Regions from separate parts of the Nocardioides sp. GCM10030259 genome, predicted to be linked through region 3. Evidence: predicted binding sites of a transcription regulator. Region 3 holds the regulator's gene; each other region holds the start of a gene.
What was found. Region 3 encodes LexA, which represses DNA repair genes until DNA is damaged. Its sites were predicted from a motif close to TCGAACANNTGTTCGA; they were not measured.
Positions count from the first base shown of each region.

Region 1: the regulator LexA is predicted to act here: its motif matches at 5,131-5,146, upstream of recA (recombinase RecA).
Region 2: the regulator LexA is predicted to act here: its motif matches at 5,805-5,820, upstream of ACFQQI_RS24425 (HNH endonuclease signature motif containing protein).

Region 1 is NZ_JBHTDF010000026.1:153,698-163,309, reverse strand. It holds gene ACFQQI_RS24380 (MMPL family transporter) at 1-847, shown strand, start outside; gene ACFQQI_RS24375 (hemerythrin domain-containing protein) at 849-1,601, shown strand; gene ACFQQI_RS24370 (methyltransferase domain-containing protein) at 1,692-2,834, shown strand; gene ACFQQI_RS24365 (DUF3046 domain-containing protein) at 2,831-3,025, shown strand; gene ACFQQI_RS24360 (MFS transporter) at 3,036-4,295, shown strand; gene ACFQQI_RS24355 (S-methyl-5'-thioadenosine phosphorylase) at 4,301-5,089, shown strand; gene recA (recombinase RecA) at 5,281-6,330, shown strand; gene ACFQQI_RS24345 (regulatory protein RecX) at 6,723-7,373, shown strand; gene ACFQQI_RS24340 (phosphoribosyltransferase) at 7,363-7,857, shown strand; gene ACFQQI_RS24335 (DUF6766 family protein) at 7,862-8,557, opposite strand; gene ACFQQI_RS24330 (hypothetical protein) at 8,640-9,188, opposite strand; gene ACFQQI_RS24325 (GNAT family N-acetyltransferase) at 9,183-9,612, shown strand, end outside.
Region 2 is NZ_JBHTDF010000026.1:170,243-179,854, reverse strand. It holds gene ACFQQI_RS24455 (aconitate hydratase) at 1-1,399, shown strand, start outside; gene ACFQQI_RS24450 (MTH1187 family thiamine-binding protein) at 1,457-1,756, shown strand; gene ACFQQI_RS24445 (DUF3105 domain-containing protein) at 1,753-2,397, shown strand; gene ACFQQI_RS24440 (GNAT family N-acetyltransferase) at 2,399-3,187, opposite strand; gene ACFQQI_RS24435 (secondary thiamine-phosphate synthase enzyme YjbQ) at 3,224-3,631, shown strand; gene ACFQQI_RS24430 (inositol monophosphatase family protein) at 3,628-4,440, shown strand; gene ACFQQI_RS24425 (HNH endonuclease signature motif containing protein) at 4,521-5,786, opposite strand; gene ACFQQI_RS24420 (S-adenosylmethionine:tRNA ribosyltransferase-isomerase) at 5,995-6,993, opposite strand; gene ACFQQI_RS24415 (SDR family NAD(P)-dependent oxidoreductase) at 6,990-7,706, opposite strand; gene ACFQQI_RS24410 (GNAT family N-acetyltransferase) at 7,764-8,360, shown strand; gene ACFQQI_RS24405 (heme peroxidase family protein) at 8,426-9,612, shown strand, end outside.
Region 3 is NZ_JBHTDF010000002.1:103,193-112,804, reverse strand. It holds gene ACFQQI_RS00855 (PH domain-containing protein) at 1-16, shown strand, start outside; gene ACFQQI_RS00850 (vitamin B12-dependent ribonucleotide reductase) at 145-3,045, opposite strand; gene nrdR (transcriptional regulator NrdR) at 3,202-3,672, opposite strand; gene ACFQQI_RS00840 (SigB/SigF/SigG family RNA polymerase sigma factor) at 4,088-4,867, shown strand; gene ACFQQI_RS00835 (hypothetical protein) at 4,914-5,294, shown strand; gene ACFQQI_RS00830 (DUF3052 domain-containing protein) at 5,302-5,715, opposite strand; gene ACFQQI_RS00825 (LysM peptidoglycan-binding domain-containing protein) at 5,869-6,219, opposite strand; gene lexA (transcriptional repressor LexA) at 6,500-7,252, shown strand; gene ACFQQI_RS00815 (phosphatase PAP2 family protein) at 7,359-8,162, shown strand; gene ACFQQI_RS00810 (alkaline phosphatase D family protein) at 8,166-9,612, shown strand, end outside.

The DNA.
Region 1 (9,612 bases), on a different contig from region 3:
CGGCATCGTGGACGTCACCACGCCGGTGACGACCCCCGACGGCGCACTCGCCGTGTTCGACGCCCAGCCGTCGTACGGCCCGGCCGACGAGCGGACCTCCGACCTGGTCACCGCCCTGCGCGACGACCTGCCGGAGGGCGTCGAGGTGACCGGCACGACCCCGCTCTTCGCCGACATCTCCGGGATGCTCTCCGAGCGGCTGTGGCTGGTCGTCGGGTTCGTGGTCTCGGTGTCGGTGCTGCTGCTGGCGATGATGTTCCGCTCGGTGGTCGTCCCCGTGAAGGCCGCCGTGATGAACCTGCTGTCGATCACCGCGTCGTACGGCGTCCTCACCGCCGTGTTCCAGTGGGGCTGGGGCGGCAGCCTGCTCGGCATCGACCACGCGGTCGCCGTGTCGAGCTGGATCCCGATCCTCAACTTCGCGATCCTCTTCGGCCTGTCGATGGACTACGAGGTCTTCCTGCTCTCGCGGATCCGCGAGTTCTGGCTGCGCACCGGTGACGCCACCGCCAGCGTCGAGCGCGGCCTGGCCGCCACCGGCCGGGTGATCTCGTCGGCCGCGGCGATCATGGTCGTCGTCTTCCTCGGCTTCTCGACCGAGGCCGACACGGTCGTCAAGCAGCTCGGCCTCGGCATGGCGGTCGCGATCATCCTCGACGCCACCGTCGTCCGGATGGTGCTCGTCCCCGCCACGATGACCCTGCTCGGCAAGTGGAACTGGTGGCTGCCCGCGTGGCTCGACCGCCTGCTTCCCACGATCAAGGCCGAGGAGCACGACGACGAGGAGATCTGGGCCGAGCTGGACGAGGCCGAGTCGGCCTCCGACGGCCAGAAGGTCGGTGCCTGAGATGGCCACGACGAGCAGCACCTGGCCCCGGCAGCTCCGGCTGCCGGGCCAGGTCGCGGCCCCGGAGGGGCCGATCGACATGCAGATGATGTACCTGATGCACCACGCCTTCCGGCGTGACCTGGACCTGTTCGCCGCCGCCGTGCGCAACACGCCGGCGGACGACCGGGCGACGTGGGCGCTGCTGGCCGAGCGCTGGGAGCTGTTCGCCGACGTGCTCCACGAGCACCACACGGTCGAGGACGTCGGCATCTGGCCGGAGCTCGAGCGGCTCGGCACCGACGCCGACGTCGCCGTCCTCCACGCCATGGAGGCGGAGCACGGCGAGCTCGACCCGCTCCTCGAGGGGTGCGCCGCCGGGTTCCGGCGGCTCGCCCAGGGATCCAACCAGGGATCCGACCAGGGATCCGGTCAGCGGGCCGACGAGGACGTCCGTGCGGCGCTCGCCGTACGCGTCATCGCCGCCCGCGAGTCGCTCCGTCGGCACCTCGCCCACGAGGAGACCGACGCGATCGCGATCATCCAGCGGCTGATGACCGTCGAGGACTGGGCCCGCGTCGAGGAGGAGCACGCCGGCAAGGACGTCGGCTTCGGCAAGGTCGTCCGGATCGTCCCGTGGGCGGCGTACGGCGTCCCGCGCACGGCGCTCGACCGGATCCTCGCCCAGCCCGGCGGGCGGATGTTCCGGCTGGTCTGGCTGGTCACCCGCGGGCGGTTCGCCCGCGCACACGCGCGGACGTTCCGGTACGCCTGACTCGACGATCGCAGCCGCTGGCACCATCTTCCCGGCGGCTGTCCGGATATCCGGCGACGGCCGTCCGTGCCGGCTGGGAGGATGGGCCCCATGAGCGCCGAGACGATCGCCCCCGACACGAAGGACTGGACGTGGGTGCTGCGGGAGCCCTGTCCGGAGTGCGGGTTCGACGCCTCGACCCTGACCGTCGACCGGATCCCGGCGGTCATCCGCGACAACGCGACGACCTGGGGGGCCGTGCTCACGCTCGTCGACGCCGCGGTGCGGCCCGACCCGACCACGTGGTCGCCGCTCGAGTACGCCTGCCACGTCCGCGACGTGCACCGCATCTTCGACGTCCGCGTCGGGCTGATGCTCGACGAGGACGACCCGCGCTTCCCCAACTGGGACCAGGACGAGACCGCGGTCGAGGAGCGGTACGCCGAGCAGGACCCGGCCACAGTCGCGACGGAGCTGCTCGACGCGGCCGAGCGGGTCGCCGAGCGCTACGAGTCGGTGCCGCCCGGTGCGTGGGGCCGCCGGGGCTTCCGCAGCAACGGCAGCGAGTTCACGATCGAGACCATCGGGCTCTACCACCTGCACGACCTCGTCCACCACGAGTGGGACGTCCGCGACGCGGTGAAGCGCGCGACGATCTCGGCGTACGACGGGCACGCGGCGGCGTACGCCGCCAGCACGCGCACGATCCCCGACGAGGTGGCGGAGAACATCGCCTTCATGGCGGCCGCGGCTCGCGATGGTCGGGTCCTCGAGATCGGCAGCGCGAGCGGTCGCGACGCGGCGGCCCTCGAGGCCGCGGGCCTCGGCGTCCGGCGCACCGACGTCGCGCCGGCGTTCGTCGAGATGCTGCGCGCCGACGGTCACCACGCCGACCTGCTCGACCCGCTCACCGACGACCTCGACGACCCGGCGCGGCCGGGCACGCCGTACGACGGGGTCTGGGCCAACGCGTGCCTGCTGCACGTCGACCGGTCCGACCTGCCGCGGCTCCTCGCCCGTCTCGCCGCGGTCACCCGCGCCGGCGGGCCGCTGGTGCTGACGCTGAAGGAGGGCGACGGCGAGGGCTGGTCGCAGCACGGGAACGTCTCGGCGCCGCGCCGCTTCGTCTTCTGGCGCGAGCCCGCGCTGCGCGAGGCGCTCGGCGAGGCCGGATGGCGGGTCACGGAGGTGCGCCGCGGCCGCAGTGCGAAGACCGGCGAGCCGTGGCTCGACGTCCGGGCCGAGCGCGCATGAGGCACACGGAGTTCTGGGCGCGCATGGACGATGCGCTCGGGCCGGCGTACGCCCGGTCCTGGGCCGACAGCATCGTGATGCGCGAGCTCGACGGCCGTACGGCGTCCGAGGCGCTGCAGGCCGGCGTCTCCCCGAAGGAGGTCTGGCTCGCCGTCTGGCGAACCCTCGAGCTGCCGGCCGCCAAGAAGTGAGCAGCGAGAAGTGAGCACGCCGGCTCGCACCCTCCCGGACCTCGCGATCGTGCAGCGGCGCACGATCCGCACGCTGGTGATCGCCCAGGCCGTCGGCGCCATCGGCATCACGATCGGCATCGCCACCGCGTCGCTTCTCGCGCGCGACCTGTCGGGCTCGGAGAGCCTCGCCGGGCTCGCCCAGACGGCGCAGGTGCTCGGCGCCGCGGTCGCGGCGTACCTCCTCGCCCGCGTGATGGCGAGCCGTGGCCGGCGGGTCGGCCTCGGCGCCGGCTACCTGATCGGCGCCAGCGGCGCCGTGCTCGCCGTGCTGGCCGGGGTGCTGGAGTCGATGCTGGTGCTGATGGTCGGCGCGGTGCTGCTGGGGGCGACCACGGCGGCGAACAGCGGGGCGCGGTACGCCGCGACCGACCTCGCCGAAGACGCCCACAAGGGCCGCGCGCTCTCGACGGTCGTCTGGGCGACCACGATCGGCGCGGTCGCGGGCCCCAACCTGACCGGTCCGTCCGGCGCGTTCGCCGACGCGGTCGGCATCCCCGAGCTGACCGGGCCGTTCGCGCTGGGCAGCATCGGCATGCTGGCCGCCGCGCTGGTCGTCCTCACGCTGCTGCGGCCCGACCCGCTGCTGCTCGCCCGCGAGGCCGCGGGCGTGCCGCCCGAGCCGCCGTCCGGCACGGCCTGGTCGCGTGCGGTCGCCGCATCCCGCGAGCGGCCGGTGCTCGGGTTCGCCGTGCTCGGCATGGCGTGCGCCCACGCCGCGATGGTGGGCGTGATGGTGATGACGCCGCTCCACATGGAGCACGGCCACGCGGAGCTGCGGGTGATCGGCCTCGTCATCAGTCTGCACGTCCTGGGCATGTTCGCGTTCTCGCCGCTGGTGGGCATGCTCGCCGACCGCACCGGCCGGTCCACGGTCCTCATGGAGGGCGCCGGGCTGCTGCTCGTGGCGATGGTGCTGTGCGCGAGTGCGCCGGAGGGGTCGTCGTGGCAGATGTTCGCCGGCCTCTTCCTGCTCGGCGTCGGCTGGTCCTTCGCGACGGTGGCGTCCTCGACGCTGATCGCGCAGCACGCGCCGCTCGACGCGCGCACCGACGTGCAGGGCGCCGCCGACCTGGTGATGGGCCTGACGGCGGCGGGCGCGGGCGGACTGGCCGGCGTGGTCGTCGGCGCGTGGGGCTACCCCGAGCTGGCGGTCTGCTCGATCGGTCTCGTCGCACTGGTGGCGGTCGGCGGGCTCGGCGCGCGGGCCACCACGCGGGTGGCAGTCTGACCCGCATGGGCATCGCTGACGTCGCCGTGATCGGCGGCACCGGCTTCTACTCGTTCCTCGAGGACCACGACGAGCACCAGGTCGAGACGCCGTACGGCCCGCCGTCGGCGCCCGTCGCGGTCGGCACGCTGGCCGGTCGTCGGGTGGCGTTCCTCCCGCGGCACGGGCCGCACCACGAGCACCCGCCGCACGACATCCCGTACCGCGCCAACCTCTGGGCGCTGCGCGCGCTCGGCGTACGCCAGGTGCTCGCGCCGTGCGCCGTCGGCGGCCTGGGTGACGCGGTGGCGCCCGGCGACGTGGTCGTGCCCGACCAGCTCGTCGACCGGACGTTCCGGCGGGTCCCGTCGTACGTCGAGCGCGGAGCCGTCCACCTCCCGTTCGCCGACCCGTACTGCCCGCACGTCTCGGCCGCGGTCGCCGCCGCCGACCCGCAGGTGAAGGTCGGGGGAGCGATGGTCGTCATCGAGGGCCCGCGCTTCTCCACGCGCGCGGAGTCGCGCCACTACGCCGACCAGGGCTGGGCGCTGGTCAACATGACCGGCGCGGCCGAGGCGGCGCTCGCCCGCGAGATGCGCATGTGCTACGCCGCGATCGCGCTGGTGACCGACATGGACGCCGGCACCGAGGGCGGCGAGGGGGTCGGCCAGGAGGAGGTCTTCGCGCTGTTCCGCGCGAACCTCGAGCGGCTCGGCGCCCTGCTGACGCGCAGCATCGAAGGACTCCCGGACCCGGACGGATGCACCTGCTCCACCTGGGCCGACGGCATCGAGCTCACCTACGAGGTCCCGTGATGGTCGCGTCGACCCGCAACACGCCGCGCCCAATGCCGGCATCGAACAGGTGTTCGGGCTAGTTTGTCTCCACAGGCACGACGCGGGCGAGGTTCTCCACAGGTGTCGACAGCGCTGACCAGGCGATGTCGGTGGCTCGCCGTAGCGTCGCCGATGTGCCTGGAACCCGACGACAGACAAGGACGAAGAACATGGCTGGTGGAGACCGCGAGAAGGCCCTCGACGCTGCGCTGCTCAACATCGAGAAGCAGTTCGGCAAGGGCTCGGTCATGCGCCTGGGCGACGAGACCCGCGCACCCCTCGAGATCATCCCGACCGGATCGATCGCGCTCGACGTCGCGCTCGGCCTCGGTGGCCTGCCGCGCGGCCGCGTGGTCGAGATCTACGGTCCTGAGTCGTCCGGTAAGACGACGGTCGCCCTGCACGCGGTGGCCAGCGCCCAGGCCGCCGGCGGCATCGTGGCGTTCATCGACGCCGAGCACGCGCTCGACCCGGAGTACGCGAAGGCCCTCGGCGTCGACACCGACGCGCTGCTGGTCTCCCAGCCCGACTCCGGTGAGCAGGCGCTCGAGATCGCGGACATGCTGGTCCGCTCCGGCGCGCTCTCGCTGATCGTCATCGACTCGGTGGCCGCGCTCGTGCCGCGCGCCGAGATCGAGGGCGAGATGGGTGACAGCCACGTCGGTCTCCAGGCCCGACTGATGAGCCAGGCGCTGCGCAAGATGACCGGTGCCCTCAACAACTCCGGCACCACCGCGATCTTCATCAACCAGCTGCGCGAGAAGATCGGCGTCATGTTCGGCTCGCCCGAGACCACGACCGGTGGCCGGGCGCTGAAGTTCTACTCCTCGGTCCGCCTCGACGTGCGCCGCATCGAGACGCTCAAGGACGGCACCGACATGGTCGGCAACCGGACCCGCGTCAAGGTCGTCAAGAACAAGGTCGCCCCGCCGTTCAAGCAGGCCGAGTTCGACATCATGTACGGCAAGGGCATCAGCCGCGAGGGCGGCCTGATCGACGTCGGCGTCGAGGCGGGTCTCGTCCGCAAGGCGGGCGCCTGGTACACCTACGAGGGCGACCAGCTCGGCCAGGGCAAGGAGAACTCCCGCAAGTTCCTCAAGGACAACCCCGACCTCGCCAACGAGCTGGAGAAGAAGATCCTCGAGAAGCTCGGCGTCGGCCCGCAGGTCGACCAGGAGGCTCCTCTCTCCGACGAGCCGATCGGCGTCGACTCCTTCTGACCGGTGGTTTCGAGACAGGCGCCAGGGCGCCTTCCTCAACCACCGGACACCGCGGGTTCGCGGCAGGCGCCAGGGCGCGTTCCTCAACCACCGGACACCGCGGGTTCGCGGCAGGCGCCGGGGCGCCTTCCTCAACCACCGGACACCGCGGGTTCGAGACAGGCGCCGGGGCGCCTTCCTCAACCACCGGACGCCGCGGGTTCGCGACAGGCGCCGGGGCGCCTTCCTCAACCACCGGACACCGCGGGTTCGCGACAGGCGCCGGGGCGCCTTCCTCAACCACCGGACGCCGCGGGTTCGCGACAGGCGCCAGGGCGCCTTCCTCAACCACCGGACACGGTGGTTGAGGAGGTTGCTCTGCAACCGTCTCGAAACCACCACGGAGGCACGAGATGACCCTCGACGAGGACAGGCCACCGCCCGAGTGGCTCGGTGACGTCTCGACGGGCGTGGACGCGTGGACCCGGCGTGGGTCGGGTCCGGGCGCGTCCACCCCGAAGACGTCGCCTCCCGAGGACACCGCCGCCCAGGTGCCCGAGGCGGACGCCGAGTCGGTGGCCCGCAAGATCCTGCTCGACCAGCTGACCGGGCAGGCGCGCAGCCGCAAGGAGCTCGCCGAGAAGCTGGCGAGGAAGAACGTGCCCGACGACATCGCGGTCCGCCTGCTCGACCGGTTCGAGGAGGTCGGGCTGGTCGACGACGAGGCCTTCGCCCGCTCCTGGATCGCGAGCCGGCGCTCGGCTGGACCCGGGGGAGGCAAGGGTCTGGCGAAGCGCGCGCTGGCCCAGGAGCTGCGCCGCAAGGGCGTGGACGACGAGGTCGCCCGCGAGGCGCTCGACGAGATCGACCCGGCCGACGAGGAGCAGGCCGCCCGCGCGCTCGTGCGGAAGAAGCTGCGCTCGCTCAGCCGGGTCGACGACGCGACCGCCACCCGGCGCCTGGTCGGCATGCTGGCCCGCAAGGGCTACGGCTCCGGGCTGGCGTTCGCGGTCGTCCGCGACGAGCTGGCCGAGGCTGGGCGAGAATGCTCCGGTGACGACTGACGCGGTGCCCGAGCGGGAGATCCTGACCTACGACCTGTTCGGCACGGCGGTGCGCGAGCTCGCTCAGCAGGTGGTCGACAGCGGCTACGAGCCCGACCTGGTGCTCTCGATCGCCCGCGGCGGCCTCGGTCTGGGCATGGGGCTGGGCTACGCGCTCGACGTCAAGAACCTCTCCGCGGTCAACGTCGAGTTCTACACCGGCGTCGACGAGCGCCTCGACGTCCCGATCATGCTGCCGCCGACCCCCGACGTGGTCGACCTGACCGGCCTCAAGGTGCTGATCGCCGACGACGTGGCGGACACCGGCAAGACGCTCGAGGTCGTGCGGGACTTCTGCGCCGACCATGTCGCCGAGGCCCGGACCGCCGTGATCTACCAGAAGCCGTGGACGGTGATCCACCCGGAGTACGTCTGGCGGCACACCGAGCGGTGGATCGACTTCCCGTGGTCGGCCGAGCCGCCGCTGGTGCGTCGTACGCCCTGACGGGTCAGCCCTCGATGCCGGTCACGTCGTGCGCCATCCCGACCGGCTTGCTCTGCGAGGAGCCCCGCTGGCGCAGGTAGATGGCGAGCACGGCCATGGACCCGACGGCGAGGAACTCCGACTGCCAGTTCTGCAAAGTGCGGGACCAGAAGTCGGCGTTGACGAGATAGCTCGTCCACGGGATGGGGTCCTGGAGCTGTTGCAGGCGTGACTCGTTGTACGTCGCCCATCCGCCGATCGACTGCATCAGCCACGACGCGAGGAAGATCCCGCCCATGACCAGCAGCAGCGACGAGGAGTAGAGCCGCAGCCGCAGTCCGCCGCTGTGCCTCGCCCAGCGGGGCGAGTCGGAGCGTGAGTGCTCGCCGATCCGCTGCTCCTCCTGGGTCTCGCGGCCGGCCATGTCGAGGGGCTTGGACTCCGGCGAGCCCTTCTGCAGCAGCCAGACGGTGGCCATCAGGTACGTGAGGAACTGCAGGTACTCGCTCTGCCAGTTCTCGGTGACGTCGACGGCGAAGTTCGCGGACAGCAGGTAGCGGTCGAGGGGCACGGTGCCGAGGCCCTCAGCGACCTGCATCGAATTGAACTGCTTCCATCCTGCGAAGGCCTGCCCGACCAGGCTCACGAGGAAGAGCACGAGGAAGAACAGGCTGAGGGAGTTCTCCCGCAGGAACGTGCGGAGGCGACGCGGGGCGGACATCACGCGTGCCCCAGCGACGTGACCAGGAAGAACACGAGTCCGAGGCAGATCAGCGTCAGGTAGGTGACGTACATCAGGCGCATCAGCCCGCCTCCACCTGGCAGTCGTACACCTCCGGCTCGGGTACGCAGCCGGCCGCGACCACGCGCCACCCCGTGCGGAAGCGGGACAGGAACGTCGTCTCGCCGGCCCACCGCACCTGCGCGCTGGTGCCGAACGTCGACACCTCGTCGGGGTCGGGTGCGTCCCCGAGGCCGGGGATGTCCTCCTCGAGGATGGCCTGCTCGCAGGGCTTCTGCGCGGACTGCTCGACCGCGCTGCGGGTCCGTGGCGCGAGCGCCGCACAGGCCGCGGCGCTGTCACCTGCGGCCAGCGCGGCGTAGAAGCCGCTCGCGGTCTCGACCACCGGGTCGCGCTGGGTGTCGCCACAGCCGGTGAGCACGACCACCGCGGCCGTGACGGCGGCGACGCCGAGCACGCCGTTCGGCGTGCGACGGCCGGACAGAACGGTCAGAATGCTCGGGTGTCGGAGCGCGTGGTGGTGCACGATCGCGGCCGCGACCTCAGTGGCGTCGTGCGGCCGGGGGAGTCGTGGGCGGATGCGGCCCGGCGCACCTGTGCCAGCATGCATGCCGATCCGGTACCCCGCGACCTGTCCGGCCACGTCAAGGAGTTCGTGGTCGACCACGACACCCGGGTCTTCGTGCGAGCGATGACCCAGGGCGACCTGACTGACCTGGTGCGGTGGCGGCAGTCCGAGCACGTGGCCCGCTGGTGGGCATCGGAGGGCGAGCCGACCCGGGAGCGGATCGAGGAGCGCTACGGGCCCCGGATCGACGGGATGAGCCCGACCCGGATGTGGGTCGCGGAGGTCAACGGCCGGTCGGTGGGGTTCGTGCAGGACTACCGCATCGGCGACTACCCGGAGTACGCCGTGCTCGGGCCCGACCCCGACGCCGTCGGCGTCGACTACGCGCTCGCCGAGGAGTGGAGCCACCGTGGCCTGGGCGTGCGGGTCCTCTGGGCCTGGATGCTCCGCACCCAGCGCCGGTTCC
Region 2 (9,612 bases), on a different contig from region 3:
CACGATCGCGGCGATCACGTCGTGCACCAACACGTCCAACCCGTCGGTGATGATCGGCGCCGCGCTGCTGGCGAAGAAGGCCGTCGAGAAGGGCCTGCAGCGCAAGCCGTGGGTCAAGACGACGCTGGCGCCGGGCTCGAAGGTGGTCTCGGACTACTACGAGAAGGCCGGCCTCACGCCGTACCTCGACAAGCTCGGCTTCAACCTGGTCGGCTACGGCTGCACCACCTGCATCGGCAACTCCGGCCCGCTGATCCCCGAGGTCTCGGCCGCCGTCAACGAGAAGGACCTCGCGGTCGTCTCGGTGCTGTCGGGCAACCGCAACTTCGAGGGCCGGATCAACCCGGACGTGAAGATGAACTACCTCGCGTCCCCGCCGCTGGTCGTCGCCTACGCGCTCGCCGGCTCGATGGACCTCGACCTGTTCAACGACCCGCTGGGCCAGGACACCGAGGGCAACGACGTCTACATGAAGGACATCTGGCCGTCGCCGTCCGAGGTCGAGGAGGTCATCGCCCAGGCGATCAACTCCGACATGTTCGGCGAGAGCTACCGCGACGTGTTCGCGGGCGACGAGACCTGGCAGTCGCTGCCGACGCCGGAGGGCAAGACCTTCGCGTGGGACGAGGACTCGACGTACGTCCGGAAGCCTCCCTACTTCGAGGGCATGCCCGACGAGCCGGCGCCGGTCGCCGACATCGAGGGCGCGCGGGTGCTGCTCAAGCTGGGTGACTCGGTCACGACCGACCACATCAGCCCGGCCGGCGCGATCAAGAAGGACTCGCCCGCGGGCAAGTACCTCGCCGAGCACGGCGTCAAGCAGCGGGACTTCAACTCCTACGGCTCGCGGCGCGGCAACCACGAGGTGATGATCCGCGGCACGTTCGCGAACATCCGCCTGCGCAACCAGCTCGCGCCGGGCACCGAGGGCGGCTTCACCCGCGACTTCACCTCGGGTGGCGACGTCACGACGGTGTTCGAGGCGTCGGAGAGCTACATCGCCGCCGGCACCCCCCTCGTCGTCCTCGCGGGCAAGGAGTACGGCTCCGGCTCGTCGCGCGACTGGGCGGCCAAGGGCACCTCGCTGCTGGGCGTGGAGGCCGTCATCGCCGAGTCCTACGAGCGCATCCACCGCTCGAACCTGATCGGCATGGGCGTCATCCCGCTGCAGTTCCCGCAGGGCGAGACCGCTGAGTCGCTGGGCCTGTCCGGCGAGGAGGAGTTCTCGATCTCCGGCATCACCGAGCTCAACGAGGGCCGCACGCCGAAGACCGTCAAGGTCAAGGCAGGCGACAAGGAGTTCGACGCGGTCGTCCGCATCGACACCCCCGGCGAGGCGAACTACTACCGCAACGGCGGCATCATGCAGTACGTCCTGCGGAACCTCCGCCGCGCCTGAGCCCCGGTCGCTGACCCGTCAGAGGGACTCTGGCGGGTCAGCGTCTAGCCTGACGCCATGATCGTCGCGTTCAGCATCTCCCCGACCTCGGGTGACGAGACCGGCAGCGTGTCCGAAGCGGTCGCCGCTGCCGTGCAGGTGGTGAAGGAGTCGGGGCTGCCGTACGAGCTGAACTCGATGTTCACCAACATCGAGGGGGAGTGGGACGAGGTGATGGCGGTCGTGAAGCGGGCCGTCGACGTCGTCGCCGAGGTCTCCCCGCGCGTGGGACTCGTGCTCAAGGCCGACATCCGGCCCGGCTGGGAGGACCAGCTGACCGCGAAGGTCGAGCGCGTCGAGCGGCTGCTCTCGGAATGACCGACCTGCCCCCGCCGCCGGGGCACCCGCCGCCGGCCTTCCTGGTCTCCTCCGAGCCGACACCGCCGCCACGTTCGCGCGGCCCCGTCATCGCCCTCGCCGTGATCGGTGCCGCGATCGTGATCTGCCTGGCGGTCGCCGTACCGATGTTCCTCACCGAGGACCCCACGCCCGCGGACCTCAGCGCGGTGCGGGCGTACGACGACCTCGCGCTCGACCACACGGCCGAGGACGTCAACTACCCGCAGAGCCCGGCCGTCGGCGGACCGCACGACCCGACGTGGCTCGACTGCGGCGTCTACGACGAGCCGGTGCGGGAGGAGAACGCCGTGCACGACCTCGAGCACGGTGCGGTCTGGATCAGCTACGACCCGGATCTCAACCGGGGCGACGTCGAGACGCTCGCCGAGCAGCTGCCGCAGAACGGCATCCTCGCGCCGTACCCGGGCCTGCCCGTCCCGGTCGTCGTCACCGTCTGGGGTCGCCAGCTCGAGCTCGAGGCGGCCGACGACGCGCGGCTGCCGCTCTTCATCCGGCGGTACGGCGGGGGCGAGACCGCGCCCGAGCCGTTCGCGTCGTGCGCCGGCGGGGTGCGCGATCCCGAGGGCGGCCCCGCGGACGAGCCGGGGACGAGCGTCTGACTCAGTCCGTCGCCGGCTTGCGCTCCGCCTGGAGCTGGGTCTCGGTGCTGTCGAAGCCCACGGACCGGTAGATCCGGATCGCCAGGTAGTCCGGGTCGGCGACCATCACGAGCGTGCGGGCGTCGAGCTCGGCGAAGCCGTACTGGCTCACCCGGTGGACGAGCGTGCCCGCGAGGCCGCGACCGCGGGCGTCGGGGTGGGTCTTGACCTGCTGGAACCGCGCGAGGCCCGGGCTGACGGCGAAGAGGCCCATCGAGGCGAGGAGCCGGTCGCCGATGAAGGCGCCCCACCAGGTGCCGATGCCGCGGCCGCTCAGCGCGCGCTCGGACGCGGTCTTCGCGACCACGAAGTCGCGGCCGCTCTCCTCGTGCTCGCCGGCGATGCCGAGCTCGAGCTGCTGGTGCCAGTCGTCGTCGCCGGCGAGCGGGCGGTACGTCGCCTCGAGGTTCGGCCGTGCCGGCTCGTGGACGGCGGTCGCCGTCATCACCGACGACGCGTCCACGTCCAGTCCCGCCACGCGGAAGGGCTCCAGGTCGTCGAGCGTGCCGTCAGGGCCGTCGACGCCGAACGCCAGGTGCCGGGACCGCGGGTACGTCGCGCCGAACCGCTCGATCCACTCCGGCAGGTCCTCCGTCGTCGGAGCGTGGGGGAGCAGCAGGAAGTTGCCCCAGTAGTACGTCGGGTTGTCGGGCGTCCGCACCGCGACGTACGAGCCGTGGTCCTCGACCTCGCTGCCGGACAGGCGAAGGAGCTCGAGATCGGTACGGAATGCGAGGGACTCGACGTGCACCGGGCGACGGTAGCGGACCGTGGCACGATCGATCCCGTGGATTCCCAGACCCGCCTCTACCGCACCGGAGACCGCGAGGTCGTCCTCGACCTCACCGACGACTGCAGGCAGTACGTCTCCGGCCGTGGCGACGGCCTGCTCAACGTCTTCGTCCCGCACGCGACCGCCGGCATCGCGATCATCGAGACCGGCGCCGGCAGCGACGACGACCTGCTCGCCGCCCTCGGCGACCTGCTGCCCGCCGACGACCGCTGGCGGCACCGCCACGGCAGTCGCGGTCACGGCCGGTCCCACGTGATGCCGGCGATCGTGCCTCCGCATGCGACGGTGCCGGTGATCGACGGCCGGATGGCGCTCGGCACCTGGCAGAGCGTGTGCCTGGTCGACCTGAACGTCGACAACTCCGAGCGCGAGGTGCGCTTCTCGTTCGTCGGTGGCGCGTGACCGCGCGGACCGACGCCGAGATCGCCCTCGCCGCCGCGCTCGCCGGTGCCGCCGTCGTCCGGGAGCGCTACGGCACCCCGCAGGAGAGGTTCGCGAAGTCGGACACCGACTTCGCGACCGCGACCGACATCGACGCCGAGGCGGCCATCCTCGCGGTGCTCCGGGAGGTCCGCCCGGACGACGCCCTGCGTGGCGAGGAGAGCGGGCTCACCGGCTCCGACGCCGCCAAGCGCACGTGGCTGGTCGACCCGCTCTGCGGCACCCTCAACTTCGCGGCGACCACGCCGCTGATCGCCGTGAACGTCGCGCTCCGCGTCGGACCGTCCGTCCACGTCGCGGGCGTCGTCGACCCGATCGCCGGCGAGGCGTTCTGGACCGACGGGGACGGTGCGTGGCTGCGCCGCGGCTCGGAGGACGTCCGGCTCGAGCCGTCTCCCCGGAACGCGCTCGTCGACGTCAACCTCGACGCCGTCCACCCCGACCCCGGTCGATTCCGTCCGGCCGAGCTGCTCGGGCACCCCGACTTCCGGGCTCGGTACGGCGGCCGGGTGCTCTCGACGACGCTTGCCGTGGCCTGGGTCGCGGCGGGCCGGCGCGCGGCGTACGTCACCGAGAGCCAGGACGGCGGCTTCGCCGACAACGTCCACTTCGCCGCCGGAATCGCGCTCTGCCGGGCCGCTGGCTGCGTCGTCACCGACCTGCGCGGCGAGCCGCTGGGCACCCCGGGCGGCAGTGGACTCCTCGTCGCCGCCGACGCGGAGACGCATGCGGAGTTGCTGGGTCTGATCGGTCAGCGCGACGCGGCGTAGTTCTAGGGCGAACTCATCGAGACGCGCGACGACTACGTGGTCGCCGCGGCACCCCACCGGCGGTGCCGGTGAGGTGGGGGTCAGCGGGTTCGTCGGCGCTTGTGGGTGTGGTCGACGAGGTAGGTCCGCCCGCAGGGGCTGGTCCATGTGAAGGACGTGCGGGTGAGGCGGCGGTAGGTCCAGAACCCGAGCGTCTTGAGCCGGTGGTGCAGGCGGCACAGGGGTGCGAGGTTCCACGACGTCGTCTTCCCGCCGTCAGGGTTGTCGGGGTCGAAGGGGACGATGTGGTCGAGATCGCAGCCGCGGGCGTGGCGGCCGCACCCGGGGAACACGCAGGTGGGGCAGGTCAGGATGACCTGTTCGCGCTGGCGTGGGGTGGGGCGGTAGGTCTCGGTGCCGATCTCGAGGTCCAGGTCGAGCACCGGCCGGAGGGTGATCCTGGTGGCGGACTGGGTACACCATTCCGCGACCTGCTCGAGGGTGGTGGCGCCGAGCTTCTCCACGTCCATGATCCCGTGCCGGTCCTCGGGCGTGTAGTGGGCGTAGACCACCACCTCCTTGGCCGGCGCCGAGGTGGTGGTGCCGTTGGTGGGGGCGAGGCGGCCCAGGGCGAGGGCGCGGCGCTCGTCGAGCTCGAGGTTCGGGAAGGTCTCGGTGAGCTCGCTCGCCTTGGCCTGCACGGTGGCCTCGAAGGCCAGCGCGTCGGGGTAGTCCAGCAGCCCGAAGAACGGGACCCGGCCGCCGTAGAGGTGGGCGTCGTCGAACCGGAGCTGCACGTGCGGGGCGTTGTGCGGCTCCAGGCGGGTGTCCTCGGCGTGCTCGGGGTCGGCCTCGGCCTCCGCGGCGGCCACGGCCCGCTCGATCTGCGCGAACGAGCACGAGCCCAGGATCGGAGCGAGCGCGGCGTCGACCTGCGCCGCCGCCGCGGCGGTGAGGCGGTGGGTGCGGTCGGTGACCCGCTGCACCTTCCACACCGGCACCTGCCCACCGATCGCACGGACCCAGATGTCGGGGAGCCGGTGCCTGGCCTCCACCGCCGACCCGAGCAGTGCGCGGCCCTGGAAGGTCGACAGCCCGCAGGCCGCGGCGAACTCCGCGACCGCGAACTCCGCCATCTGCGGGGCCCCCTCGCCCGCGATGGTCAGCGGCTGGTCGCCGTACAGGATCAACACCCCGGCCTCGTCCACGACCTGATCGACCAGCTCGTCGACCGGCGCGGGATGCGCCTCTGCCCAGACCGCCGCGAGCTCGAACCGCGCCGCCTCGGCCAACGCGGCGACCCGGGTGTGCTCCGCGGCCGCATCCAGCACCGGGTCCGGTGTCGTGGTGCGCTGCTTCAGGGCCATGCCACATTCTACAACGATTCGCACATATGTTCTAGTAGGGATCGGCACTGTGGACCGGTCGTTCTGGTCTTCTGCGGTCCGCAGTCGGCGGCGGACCGCAACCCCGCACCCGCCTTCGCCCGTAGCCAGCCTGTCGGTCGCAACCACGAGACCACCCGCAGGAGGTCTCGACGTTGCGCCTTGGCCTAAGCCCGGTGCTCATCGCCCGTCAGGGCAGCAGCAGCATCGAGTCGCCGAACTCGTGCCAGAGATACTCCGGGGCGTCAGGCGCCGAGAGGTCGGAGTAGCCGCGGTCCACCTGCTCGCGGCCGGCGACGGCCGCGAGCAGGTGCAGGTGCGAGGCCTCGGGCTCGTGCAGCCCGGTGAGCAGGCCGTCGACGACCCGGGCGGGCCGCGACGGGTCGAGGACCAGCGAGGTCCAGCCCGCGGTCGGGACGACCCGGCCGTCGACGGTCGCGGCGGACTCGAGCGCGCGCACGACCGTGGTGCCGACGGCGACGACCCGGCGACCGGCGGCCCGGGTCGAGGCGACGAGCCGGGCGGTCGCCGCGGGGACGGCGTACTCCTCCGGCTGCGGCGGCTCGTGCTTCTCCTGGCTGGCCACGCCGGTGTGGAGGACGATCGGGGCGACCACGACGCCCCGCGCCATCAGCCGCACGAGCAGCCGCTCGGTCAGCGGCCGACCGGCACTGGGCATCTCGGCGCTCCCGGGATGGGTGGCGTAGACGTTCTGGAGGGCCTCGATCGGCCACGAGCCCTGGACGTAGCGGTAGCGGATCGGGCGACCCCAGCGGTGCAGGTACGCCGCGCGGTCGACCCCGGGGGTGGGGACCGCGCGCCACAGCCGGGTCTGGCCGGCCGGGTGCGGCGCCACGACGCGCAGGGTGAGCCCGCCGGGCAGCGTCAACACCTCGCCCGGCACCGGGACTGCCGGGCCGCTGTTGTCGGGCTGGCGCACCTCGACCACCCAGGTGCCGTCGTCGAGCGCCGCGGAGACGTGCACGCCGAGGCCGTCGGCGTCGACGGCCGACGGCAGTGTCGCGCTCGTGTTGACCACGAGCAGGTCGCCCGGGCGCAGGTGGTCGGGGAGGGCGACGGCCCGGGTGTGGGTGGTGCCGGCGGGCGTCACCACCGCGAGCCGCACCTCGTCGCGGGCCACGCCGCGCGCCTCCGGCGGGACGGTCGCCTCGCGGATCGTCGCGGTCATGCGCGCACCTCCGACGCGGGCACCACGTCGGCCGCCCGGTAGCGGCCGCTGGGCAGGTCGCCGGCCACGAGCGTCATCAGGTGGGGTACGGCGGACGCCGGCTCCGGCCGGTCGGAGATGTCCTCGCCGGGGAACGCCGCCTGGTGCATCGCCGTGCGCAGGTCGCCGGGGTCCACGGCGTACACCCGCACGAGCGGCTCCTCGGCCGCGAGCACCCGCATCGCGTGGTCGAGCGCCGCCTTGGACGAGCCGTAGCCGCCCCAGGTCTCGTAGGCCTCGACCGACGCGTCGGACGTCACGGACACGACCCGGCCCCGGCGCTCGCGCAGCTGCGGGAGCAACATCCCGGCGAGCGCGACGGGCGCGACGACGTTGACCTCGAACGTGCGCGCGTACGCCGAGGGGTCCAGGTCGGCGAGGCGGGGGAGCGGGGTCGCGCCTCCCGTCTCGAAGCCCAGCGTGCTGGCGTTGTTGACCAGCAGTTCCGCGCCGCCGAGGTCGGTCGCCGAGGCAGCGAGCGCGCCGCGGTGCCAGGAGTCGGCGACGTCCCCGGGTACGGCGAGGTGCGGGCCGCCCGGGAGCCCGGCGACGGCAGCGGCGAGGCGGTCGGCGTCGCGGGCGTCGGCGACGACGGACCAGCCCGCGTCGGCCAGGCCGTGGGCCAGCGCGAGGCCGAGCCCCTGGGATGCTCCGGTGATGACGGCGACAGGCATGTCGGTGTCTCCTAGTGTTCTCGTCGTGGTTCGTCTCCGAGAAGGCTGCAAGTTGAAGTGAACTTCAAGTCAAGGGTCCGGGCAGCTCTGCCCGAGGACGACGCCTCGGTGCGCCATCTGGTCGAGGCGGCGTTCGGGCCCGACGAGGGGCCGACGGTCGCGCGCCTCGTCGGCGCGCTCGACGATGCGGGCAGCACTCGGGCCAGCCTCGTCGCGGAGCTCGCCGACCGGCCGGACGGCGGCGTCGTCGGTCATGTCCAGCTCAACCGGTCGTGGGTCGACGCCCGGCGGGCGCTGGTGGACGTGCTCGTGCTCAGCCCACTCTCCGTGCACCCCGACCACCAGGGGCAGGGCATCGGGCGAGAGCTCCTCGACGCCGCCGTCGCCGAGGCGGAGCGGCTGGGTGCGCCGGCGGTCTTCCTCGAGGGAGACCCCGGCTACTACGCCGCGCGGGGCTGGTCCGCCGCCGGCCCGCTCGGCTTCACCAAGCCCTCGCCGCGGATCCCCGACCCGGCGTTCCAGGTCGTCCTGCTGCCGGCGCACGAGGAGTGGATGACCGGCCCGCTCGTCTACTGCGAGCCGTTCTGGGCGCTCGACTGCGTCGGGTTGCGCGACCCGTTGCTCGCCGGGCTGGAGGGCGAGCCGACGGCCTGACCTGCCGCCGAAGATGGCCACCTTGGGGTACGCGGCCCGGCATCTGCCGCCCCTAGCGTCGGGCCATGAACACTCGGCACGGTTCAGAGACCTTCTTCATCGAGGGCGAGGGTGTGGTCAACACCCAGCTCGGCGGACGTCGCGGCGACGAGCCCGACCCGATCACGGAGCCCGAGGCGCGACCGGCAGGCGCGTCCGCTTCAGGGGTCTCGACAGGCTCGACCAACAGAGTGGCGCCGTTCCGCTTCTCCCGTATCGGCCCGCGCGGCCGCGCGTTGCCGGAGCCGCTCTCGCTGGCGCTGGCGAACGCGATGACCAAGGGCGGCGGCGGCCGCAGCGACATCCCGGCGGGCTACACCTACCTCGGCCAGTTCATCGACCACGACCTCACCATGGACGCCACGGACGTCAGCCTCGGCGACGAGGTCACGCCGGCCGAGCTGCTCCAGGGGCGGTCGCCGACCCTGGACCTCGACTCGCTGTACGGCGCGGGCCCGGCCAACCCCGGCTCGGCGAAGTTCTACGCCGCGGACGGCGTACGCCTGAAGACGGGCGACACGATCCGGATCGGGCCCGACCGCGAGAAGACGGGCCACGACCTGCCGCGCGTCGGCACGGGCTCGCGGAAGGAGCGGCGCCGGGCGCTGATCCCGGACCCGCGCAACGACGAGAACCTGATCGTGGCGCAGACCCACCTGGCGATGATCCGGTTCCACAACCGCGTGGTCGACAAGCTCCCGGCGAGCGTCCCGGCCGCCCAGCGCTTCCGGCAGGCGCGCAAGGCGGTCACGCTGCACTACCAGTGGCTGATCCGCCATGACTACCTGCCGCGGATCGTCGAGCCCGGCATCGTCGAGGACGTCTTCACCAACGGCCGCAAGCTGGTCGACCCCGATGCGGCGCCTACCGACATGCCGCGGATGCCCGTGGAGTTCTCGGTCGCGGCGTTCCGGCTCGGGCACAGCATGGTGCGGCCCGTCTACGACTGGAACCGGCGCTTCCCCGAGGGCATCGGGTTCCTCGACTACATGTTCCAGTTCTCGGCCCTCGGCGGCGACCTCGGCGGCGAGGACCGGCTGCTCAGCAACTGGCTCGCCGACTGGCGGCGGATGTACGACTTCCCGGCCGGCGGGCGCCCGGCGCTCGGCCCGCCCGACGAGGTGAACATGGCGCAGCGGATCGACACGCTGCTCACCGACCCGCTGAAGAACCTGCCGCCGAGCACGTTCGGCGGCGGCGCGGCGATCCCGTT
Region 3 (9,612 bases):
GGTGCTGAACCACTAACTACTCGGGAGGTCAGACGAATGGGGCATCCACTTGCTCGGGACGTCTGGCGTCCCGCCAAAACGGCGCAAAATGCGCGACGGGCCCGACACCTCACGCGGTGTCGGGCCCGTCGGGTTACGCGATGATCAGCTGCAGCCGCTGGTGCTGCCGCAGCCCTCGCAGACGTAGCAGGAGCCGGCGGGGCGCATCTTGGTGCCGCAGGTGAAGCAGAGCGGGCTGTCGATGGCGGTGCCGGTGATCTGCTCGAGGAGCTCGGCGCTGGTGTGGGCGCCCGACGGGGCGGGCTTCTCCGCGGCATCGGTGGTTTCGAGACGGCCGTGGCCGGCCTCCTCAACCACCGTGGTCGCCTCGGGGTCGTCGGCGCGGAGCTCGATGGTCGGGGCGAGGAGCTCGGCGGCGGTGTTGCCAGCTTCGAGGGGCTCGTAGGAGCCGGTCTCGAGGTAGCGCTGGCGCTCCTCGGCCGAGTAGATGCCCAGGCCCTGGCGGGTCTCGAAGTCCAGGTAGTCCAGCGCCAGGCGGCGGAAGACGTAGTCCATGACCGACTGGGCCATCCGGATGTCGGCGTCGTCGGTCAGGCCGGCGGGCTCGAAGCGCTGGTTGGTGTACTTCGAGACGAAGGTCTCCAGCGGCACGCCGTACTGCAGGCCGATCGAGATCGCGATCGAGAACGCGTCCATGACGCCGGCCAGGGTCGAGCCCTGCTTGCCGAGCTTGAGGAAGATCTCGCCGAGCGAGCCGTCCTCGTGGGCACCCGAGGTCATGTAGCCCTCGGCGCCACCGACCGTGAAGGAGGTGGTGCGCGAGACGCGGGACTTCGGGAGGCGCTTGCGGACCGGGGCGTAGACGATCTTCTCGACGACCTTGGGCTCGACCTCGGTCTCGACGGTCGCGTCGGCCTTCTTGGCCTTCGCGTCGGCGAGCGGCTGGCCGACCTTCGCGTTGTCGCGGTAGATCGCGGTCGCCTTGAGGCCGAGCTTCCAGGACTGGAGGTAGATGTCCTCGACGTCCTCGATGGTCGCGCTCTCGGGGAGGTTGACGGTCTTGCTGATGGCGCCGGAGAGGAACGGCTGCGCCGCCGCCATCATCCGCACGTGGCCCATCGGCTTGAGGGCGCGGGCGCCCATCGCGCAGTCGAAGACCTCGTAGTGCTCGGTCTTCAGGCCCGGCGCGTCGACGACGTGGCCGTGCTCGGCGATGTAGGCGACGATCGCCTCGATCTGCTCCGCCTGGTAGCCGAGCTTCTTCAGCGCGCGCGGCACCGTCTGGTTGACGATCTGCATCGAGCCGCCGCCGACGAGCTTCTTGAACTTCACCAGCGAGAAGTCGGGCTCGATGCCGGTGGTGTCGCAGTCCATCATGAAGCCGATGGTGCCGGTCGGCGCGAGCACCGAGGCCTGCGCGTTGCGGTAGCCGTTGGCCTGGCCGAGCTTGATCACGTCGGCCCACGCCTGGGTGGCCAGCTTGTGCACCTGGCTGTCGGCGATGTGCAGGGTGCGCACGGTGTCGTTGGCCGCCTGGTGCTTGCGCATGACCCGCTTGTGGGCCTCCGCGTTGCGGGCGTAGCCGGCGTAGGGGCCGACGATGCCGGCGAGCTCCGCCGAGCGCTTGTACGACGTACCCGTCATCAGCGAGGTGATCGTGCCCGCCATCGCGCGGCCGCCGTCGGAGTCGTAGCCGAGGCCCATCGCCATCAGCAGCGCGCCGAGGTTGGCGTAGCCGATGCCGAGCTGGCGGTAGTCGACCGTGGTCTTGCCGATCGCCTCGGTCGGGAAGTCGGCGAAGCAGATCGAGATGTCCATCGCGGTGATGATCAGCTCGACGGCCTTCGCGAACAGCTCGGCGTCGAAGGTGTCGTCTTCCTTGAGGAACTTCAGCAGGTTGAGCGACGCCAGGTTGCACGAGGAGTTGTCGAGCGACATGTACTCCGAGCACGGGTTGGACGCGGTGATCCGGCCGGTCTCGGGGTTGGTGTGCCAGTCGTTGATGGTGTCGTCGTACTGCAGGCCGGGGTCGGCGCACTCCCACGCCGCGGTCGCGATCTTGTGGAACAGCTCGCGGGCGTCGACGGTCTCGATGACCTCGTGGGTCTTGCGGGCGCGCAGGCCGAAGTCGCCGCCCTCCTCGACCGCACGCATGAACTCGTCGCTGACGCGGACGGAGTTGTTGGCGTTCTGGTACTGGACGCTGGTGATGTCCTTGCCGCCGAGGTCCATGTCGAAGCCGGCGTCGCGCAGCGCGCGGATCTTGTCCTCCTCGCGCGCCTTGGTCTCGACGAACTCCTCGATGTCGGGGTGGTCGACGTCGAGCACGACCATCTTCGCCGCGCGACGGGTGGCGCCACCGGACTTGATGGTGCCGGCCGAGGCGTCGGCGCCGCGCATGAAGGAGACCGGGCCGCTCGCGGTGCCGCCGGAGGAGAGGAGCTCCTTGGAGGAGCGGATGCGGGAGAGGTTGAGGCCGGCGCCGGAGCCGCCCTTGAAGATGAAGCCCTCCTCCTTGTACCAGTTCAGGATCGAGTCCATCGAGTCGTCGACGGACAGGATGAAGCAGGCGGAGACCTGCTGCGGCGACGAGGTGCCGACGTTGAACCAGACCGGGGAGTTGAAGGAGAAGTACTGGTGCGCGAGCAGCCAGGTGAGCTCGTGCTCGAAGACCTCGGCGTCGGCCTCGGTGGCGAAGTAGCCGTGGTCGATGCCGGCCTTGGTGTAGGTCTTCACCACCCGGTCGATGATGTTCTTGAGGCTCCACTCGCGGGCGTCGGTGCCGACGGCGCCACGGAAGTACTTCGTGGTGACGATGGTCGAGGCGTTGACCGACCAGAAGTCGGGGAACTCCACGGCGCGCTGCTCGAAGACCGTCTCACCGGTCTTCCAGTTGGTCTGCACGACGTCGCGGCGCTCCCACGTGATCTCGTCGTAGGGGTGCACCCCCGGGGTGCTGAAGACCTGCTCGATCTTCAGCCCCGCGCCCTTCCTGGCCTTGCCCTTGCCTGCTGCCTGGGCTCCGCCACTCACCGTCTCGGTCATCCCTCTTGGTCCCGTCTCTCGAGGTTGGTGTGTTCTTCGATCATTGCTGCTGCCACCGACAGTCCCTATCCAAGTGGGGGTCGGTGACGGTCTTGCTGGCGATTGGTGGGCCCGGCGTACGCAGCTTCCCCACTACGCACGCCGGGCCGTCTGTGGTCAGCCCGTGGGGACGGGCTGAGGTGCGCGGTCCGCACGGAGGGCCGAGATCTCCTTCTCGAAGTCCTCGGCCGACTCGAACGCGCGGTAGACGCTCGCGAACCGCAGGTAGGCCACCTCGTCGAGCTCGCGCAGCGGGCCCAGGATGGCCAGGCCCACCTCGTGGGCCTCGACCTCGGCGGCCCCGGAGAGCCGGAGCGTGTCCTCGACCGCCTGGCCGAGGCAGGCGAGCTGGTCCTCCGACACCGGCCGGCCCTTGCAGGCCTTGCGCACGCCGGCGACGGCCTTCTCGCGGGTGAACGGCTCGCTGGCGCCGGAGCGCTTGAGCACGGTCAGCTGCATCAGCTCGACGGTCGTGAACCGGCGCTCGCACTCGGAGCAGGTACGCCGGCGGCGGATCGAGCCGCCGTCGTCGGCCACCCTGGAGTCGAGGACCCTGGTGTCGGTGTTGCGGCAGTACGGACAGTGCATGAGGCCCTCCTCCCGAAGCTGTGGAGAACAGACGTTCTCCTGTGTAGAACAAGCAGTTCGCTGTGGGTCATCCGCCATCCGCTGTGAACTAGATGTGGATAACTACACCGTTGTAACTACTAGATGTAGTGGTAACCGTACGCCCCGGTGACAGGTGGCGCAAGTGACGCGGAGGGCGTTCTCGCGGGTTGCCGCGGCCGCGCGGCAAAGTCGCAGGTCAGAGCCGAGAAATGCCCTGTCAAGACCTCTCCAGACCGGCTGCGTGTCGGCGTGGCGCCGGGCGTGGCGCGGGCCCGCGACACACCACGTTCACCCGATGGGGTGGTTTGACGTTTGACGACTTTCGGGCAGGGGACTGAGAAGCCACACATCCCCCTGGCCGCACAACTGGACACAACGAACGAGGTCATCGCCGATGTCGATTCAACCGATCGCCGTACTGCATGAGAGCCGTTCTGACGCCACCACCCGTCTGTTCGCCGAGCGCGCGGAGAACCCCGCGGACCGCGAGCGGATCGAGGAGGAGGTCGTCCGCATCAACATGCGCGTCGCTGCCGACGCGACCCGCCGATTCCGCAACCGTGGCATCGCCACCGAGGACCTCGAGCAGGTCGCGTACGTCGGGCTGGTCAAGGCCGTCCGGGGCTTCGACCCCGACCGCGGTCACGACTTCCTCAGCTTCGCCATCCCCACCATCCGCGGCGAGGTGCGCCGGCACTTCCGCGACCTGGGCTGGACGGTGCGTCCCCCGCGCTCCATCCAGGAGACCCAGACCAAGATCCTCGGCTGCGAGGGCGAGCTGACCCAGCAGCTGGGCCGGGCACCGCGCCCCTCCGAGATCGCTGCCCACCTCGACGTCGACCTCGAGCTGGTGGTCGAGGCGCTCGGCGCCAACGGCTGCTTCGCGCCGGTCTCCCTGGACGCGACGACCAGCGACGACGACGAGGCGCTCTCCCGGCGCCTGGGCCACGACGACGCCGGCTTCGACGTCGCCGAGGCGCGCGCCCTGCTCGCCCCCGTCCTCGCCCAGCTCACGCCGCGCGAGCGCAAGATCGTCGAGATGCGCTTCTTCCGCGGCTGCACGCAGGCCGAGATCGGCAGGGAGATCGGCGTGACCCAGATGCAGGTCTCCCGGCTGCTGACCCGGATGATCGCGCGGATGCGCAACCAGCTGAGCGTGGCGCACGCCGCCTGACCGGTGTTCCATGCCCGGTTCGCCGCGCATCGGACACAATGTCCGTGTGACGGGTGCGACGGGTGGGAAGCGGGCGGGGTCCCGCCGCGGACCCCGCCGCAGGCGCAGGTTCCAGCCCGCCCTGCTGCTGCTCGCCCTGGGCATCACCGCCTGCGTCCTGGCCTGGGGCTACCTGGTGTACGCCGCCATCGACTTCGGCGCGACCGCCCGCGGCGGGGACGCCCGCGCGTGGTGGTTCCTGGCGATCGCGTCGGTCGGCGCGGTGGCCTGCCTCTTCTTCGGGCTGATGCTGGTGGCGTTGCTGACCCGGCGCCTCGGCATCAGCAGACCCCCCACGCCGCGCGGCTCGGCAGAGTCGACCGAGACCGACGGCGGCTCCGACGACGAGCCGCCGCGGCCGATCGGCGGGCGGCGCGCGGCGCGGTAGCGACGTCTCAGCGGTCCGCGAGCCGGCGCACGAACTTCAGCCCCGACCAGGTGTCGTCGACGGCCGCCACCTTCACGTCCACCCAGCCCAGCCGGAGGCCGAACTCGCGGACGACGCCGTCACCGAGGTCGCTGTCGATGCCGAGCGCCCGCTGCGCCGCCTGCTTGGGCCAGCACACCCAGACCATGCCGGCGGTCCGGGTCCGCTCGAACAGCACCGGCAGCCGCGCCTCGAGCGCCGCGCGCCTGGTGTGGAAGGTCAGGGTCACGTCGAGGCTGTCGGGCCGACCCGGCAGGCGGCGTACGACGTGGGCGCCGGTCGTCCCGAGCTCGAACCCGTCGGGCGCGCCGTCGAGCAGCACCACGTGCTCGTCCTTGACGCCCAGCTTGCGCAGCAGCGGGGTGCCGGAGTAGCCGGCCATGGCGGCAGCGTAGGGACACCGGCCCCGAAATGACCTCGAGGGGCGGAGCCGGCCAAGGCTCCGCCCCTCGCTTCCCCGGTTATCGCCGGCCGGGGTCGAAGCGGCCGGCGAAGTGTGTGACCCGGTGGTCTGTGCGGGATCAGTCGATCGGACTCACTCGACCGGGACCAGCAGCCGCTGGCCGGCGACGAGCATCCCGGAGTCGAGCGCGTTGAGCTTCTCGATCCGCTCGATCATCGAGCGGACGTCGCCGTCGGTGGCGGCCGCGGAGGCGATCTCCCACAGGGTGTCGCCCGGGCCGACCTGCACCACGGCGGTGGGCTCCGGCGTGCCGGAGTCGCGGGTGGCGACCGAGCCGCCGGCCAGGGCGACGCCGACGGCGAGCACGGCGACGAGCGCGAGGAGGACCACGACGGCGCGGCCGCGCCGGGTCAGGCGGACCGTGCTGCGCGGACGCGCGGCGGGCCGGCTGTGGAACATCTGGTCGATCGTCATGGTGCTCATCTGGTGACCTCCTGGGGAAGTGGTCCCGCCTCCGGGACCTCGGGTCTCTGTGTCGTCGAGAGCAGTTCTAGTGGCGACCACCGACAGTCCCTCGGGACCGGTCCGGACCACCCACTCGATCAGCCGTTCGATCGAACATGTGTACGACGTTAGAGCACGTGTTCGAACGACACAAGGCCTTCGCCGAACATTTGTTCGATCACCTCGAATCCCCTCGGGCACCGACACGCGGTTCGAACAGATGTTTGAACCCGGCGGCGGGGAGGACTACCGTGAGCCCATGGCGAAGACGGCAGGGAAGAAGATGGCCGGGAAGACGCCCGGCAAGATGACGGTCCGCGAGCTGCCCGACGGCCCGGCCGACGCGACCGGGCTCACCCCGCGACAGCAGCGTGTCCTCGCGACGATCAAGGACTCGATCGAGAAGCGGGGCTACCCGCCGAGCATGCGCGAGATCGGCGAGGCGGTCGGGCTGACCAGCTCCTCCAGCGTCGCCCACCAGCTCAAGGTCCTCGAGGAGAAGGGCTACCTCAAGCGCGACCCCCACCGGCCGCGCGCCCTCGAGGTCTTCCTCCCCGAGGTGATGGCGGCCCGCCGTTCCCTGGGCACCGCCGAGGAGTCGACGTACGACGAGACGGGTCTCGGCGACAGCGTGCCCGCAGCGTCGTACGTCCCGCTCGTCGGCCGGATCGCCGCCGGCGGGCCGATCCTCGCGGAGGAGCGCTACGAGGACGTCTTCCCCCTGCCCAAGCAGCTGGTGGGCGACGGCGAGCTCTTCCTGCTCGAGGTCTCCGGCGACTCGATGATCGAGGCGGCCATCTGCGACGGCGACTACGTCGTCATCAAAAAGGAGCAGACCGCCGACAACGGAGAGATCGTCGCGGCGCTCATCGACGGCGAGGCCACGGTGAAGACCCTGCAGCGCAAGGACGGAAATGTGTGGCTGCTGCCGCACAACCCCAACTACGATCCCATCGACGGCACGAACGCCACCATCCTCGGCAAGGTGACCGCCGTGCTGCGACGGGTCTGATAGGTCGAATTCCCTACAACATCGGGGAATCACCCGATCGGACCCCGAGGTTGATCGGGTGAATACCCGATGGGCACGGGGAGGGATGATGGAGGACGCTGGTGCTGTGACGACAGCGCCTGCGGTGGCACGCACGCGGACCCTCCCGATCTGGGCCCGCGGCCTCCTCGAGCTGGCCCTGATCCTCGGGCTCTGGGTCCTCTACAGCCTCGCCCGCCTGCTCGCCGACACATCGATGAAGCCGGCCCTCGACCGCGCCAACGACCTGTTGCACATCGAGAAGCTGCTCGGCATCGAGTGGGAGGTCCCGCTCAACCAGCTCTTCAGCGACTACCGCGTGATCGGGCTGGTGGGCAGCTACTGGTACGCCACCTTCCACTACATCGTGACCGCCGGTGTCCTCATCTGGCTCTGGCGCCTGGGCACCGACCGCTATGGACCAGCCCGCCGCGCCCTGGTGATCGCGACGCTGGCGGGCCTGGTCGCCTACCTGTTCATGCCGACCGCGCCGCCGCGGTTCATCAGCGGGTACGTCGACGTGCTCAGCCTGCACGCGGCGGACGGGTGGTGGGGCGCCGACGCGTCCGCGCCGCGCGGCGTCGGCGGGCTGACCAACGAGCTCGCGGCGTTCCCCTCCCTGCACGCCGGCTGGGCGCTGTGGGTGGCGCTGGCGCTGCACGTCTACGCGACCCGCAAGTGGGTCCGGGTGCTCGGTTGGGTCTACGCCATCGGCACCGGCATCGTCATCGTCGGCACCGGCAACCACTGGGTCATCGACGCCCTCGTCGGCTGGATGATCGTGCTCCTGGCCTGGGTGGTCGCGATGGCGCTTGGCCGGGTGCCCCTGCGATGGCCCCGACGAACAACAGGTGAACGAGCAGAACCCGGGGGGACGGCGGTCGTTGAGTGAGGCGTGACAACGCCTCTCCTCCCGCGTCGCGCCGTCCTCGCGACCACCGGCGCGATCGGCGCCGTCGCTCTCGCGCCCGGCGCTGACTCCGTCGCTGCGGCTGCGCGCTTCCGCCACGGCGTCGCCTCCGGCGACCCGCTCCCCCGCGCCGTCGTCATCTGGACCCGCGTGACGCCGACGGCGGCCAGCACCCCGGGCTCGGGCCGCGGCCCGACGGTCACCGTGCACTGGGAGGTCGCGACCGACGAACGCTTCCGCCGCGTCGTACGACGTGGGCGCGCCACGACCGGACCCGACCGCGACCACACCGTGAAGGTCGACGTGACCGGGCTGGCGGCGGACACGGCGTACCGCTACCGCTTCCGCCTCGACGGCGAGACCAGCCGCGTCGGCCGCACCCGCACGGCGCCCGCGGTTGACAGCGATCCGGCGAACATCCGCTTCGGGGTCGTGTCGTGCGCCAACCTCCAGGCCGGCTGGTTCAGCGCCTATCGCGGCCTGGCCGCGCGCGACGACCTGCACGCGATCGTGCACCTCGGCGACTACCTCTACGAGTACGGCCCGGGCCAGTACGGCTATGGCGCCAACGACGTCGACATCCGGCCGCACGTGCCGGCCCACGAGATGCTCTCGCTGGCCGACTACCGCCAGCGGCACGCGCAGTACAAGGAGGACGCCGACCTCCAGGACCTGCACGCGAAGTACCCGTGGATCATCACCTGGGACGACCACGAGGTCACCAACGACCAGTGGCGCGACGGCGCCGAGAACCACAACCCCGACCTGGGCGAGGGCGACTACCGGCGCCGCCGAGCCCGGGCGCACCGGGCGTACGACGAGTGGATGCCGGTCCGGATGGACGGCACCGCCCGGCTCGGCGACGGCACACGGCTCTTCCGCCGGTTCCGGTTCGGCCGGCTGCTCGAGCTGAGCATGCTCGACCTGCGCACCTACCGGGACGGCCAGCTCGAGGTCCCCGGTCACCGGGTCGACTCGCCCGACCGCACGATCGCCGGCGCCGAACAGCTGGAGTGGCTCAAGCAGGGCCTGTCGTCGGACGCTGCTCAGTGGAAGGTGATCGGCAACCCGGTGATGATCGCGCCGGTTGAGCTCGGCTCGCTCCCGCACGACCTCGTCGACCCGGTCAACGAGGTCACCGGCCTGCTGCCGCGCGACGGCGTCGCCTACAACGTCGACCAGTGGGACGGCTACACCCACGACCGCCGCCGGGTGCTCGAGCACATCCGGGACCACCAGGTCAGCGACGCGCTCTTCATCACCGGCGACATCCACTCGGGCTGGGCGTGCGAGCTGCCGTACGACGCCTCCACGTACCCACTCGGCGACTCCGCCGGCGTCGAGTTCGTCTGCGCGTCGGTGACCTCCAACAACCTCAAGGACATCACCGGCTCCCCGGCGCGGACGACGAGCGTGGCGGTCGAGAACGTCA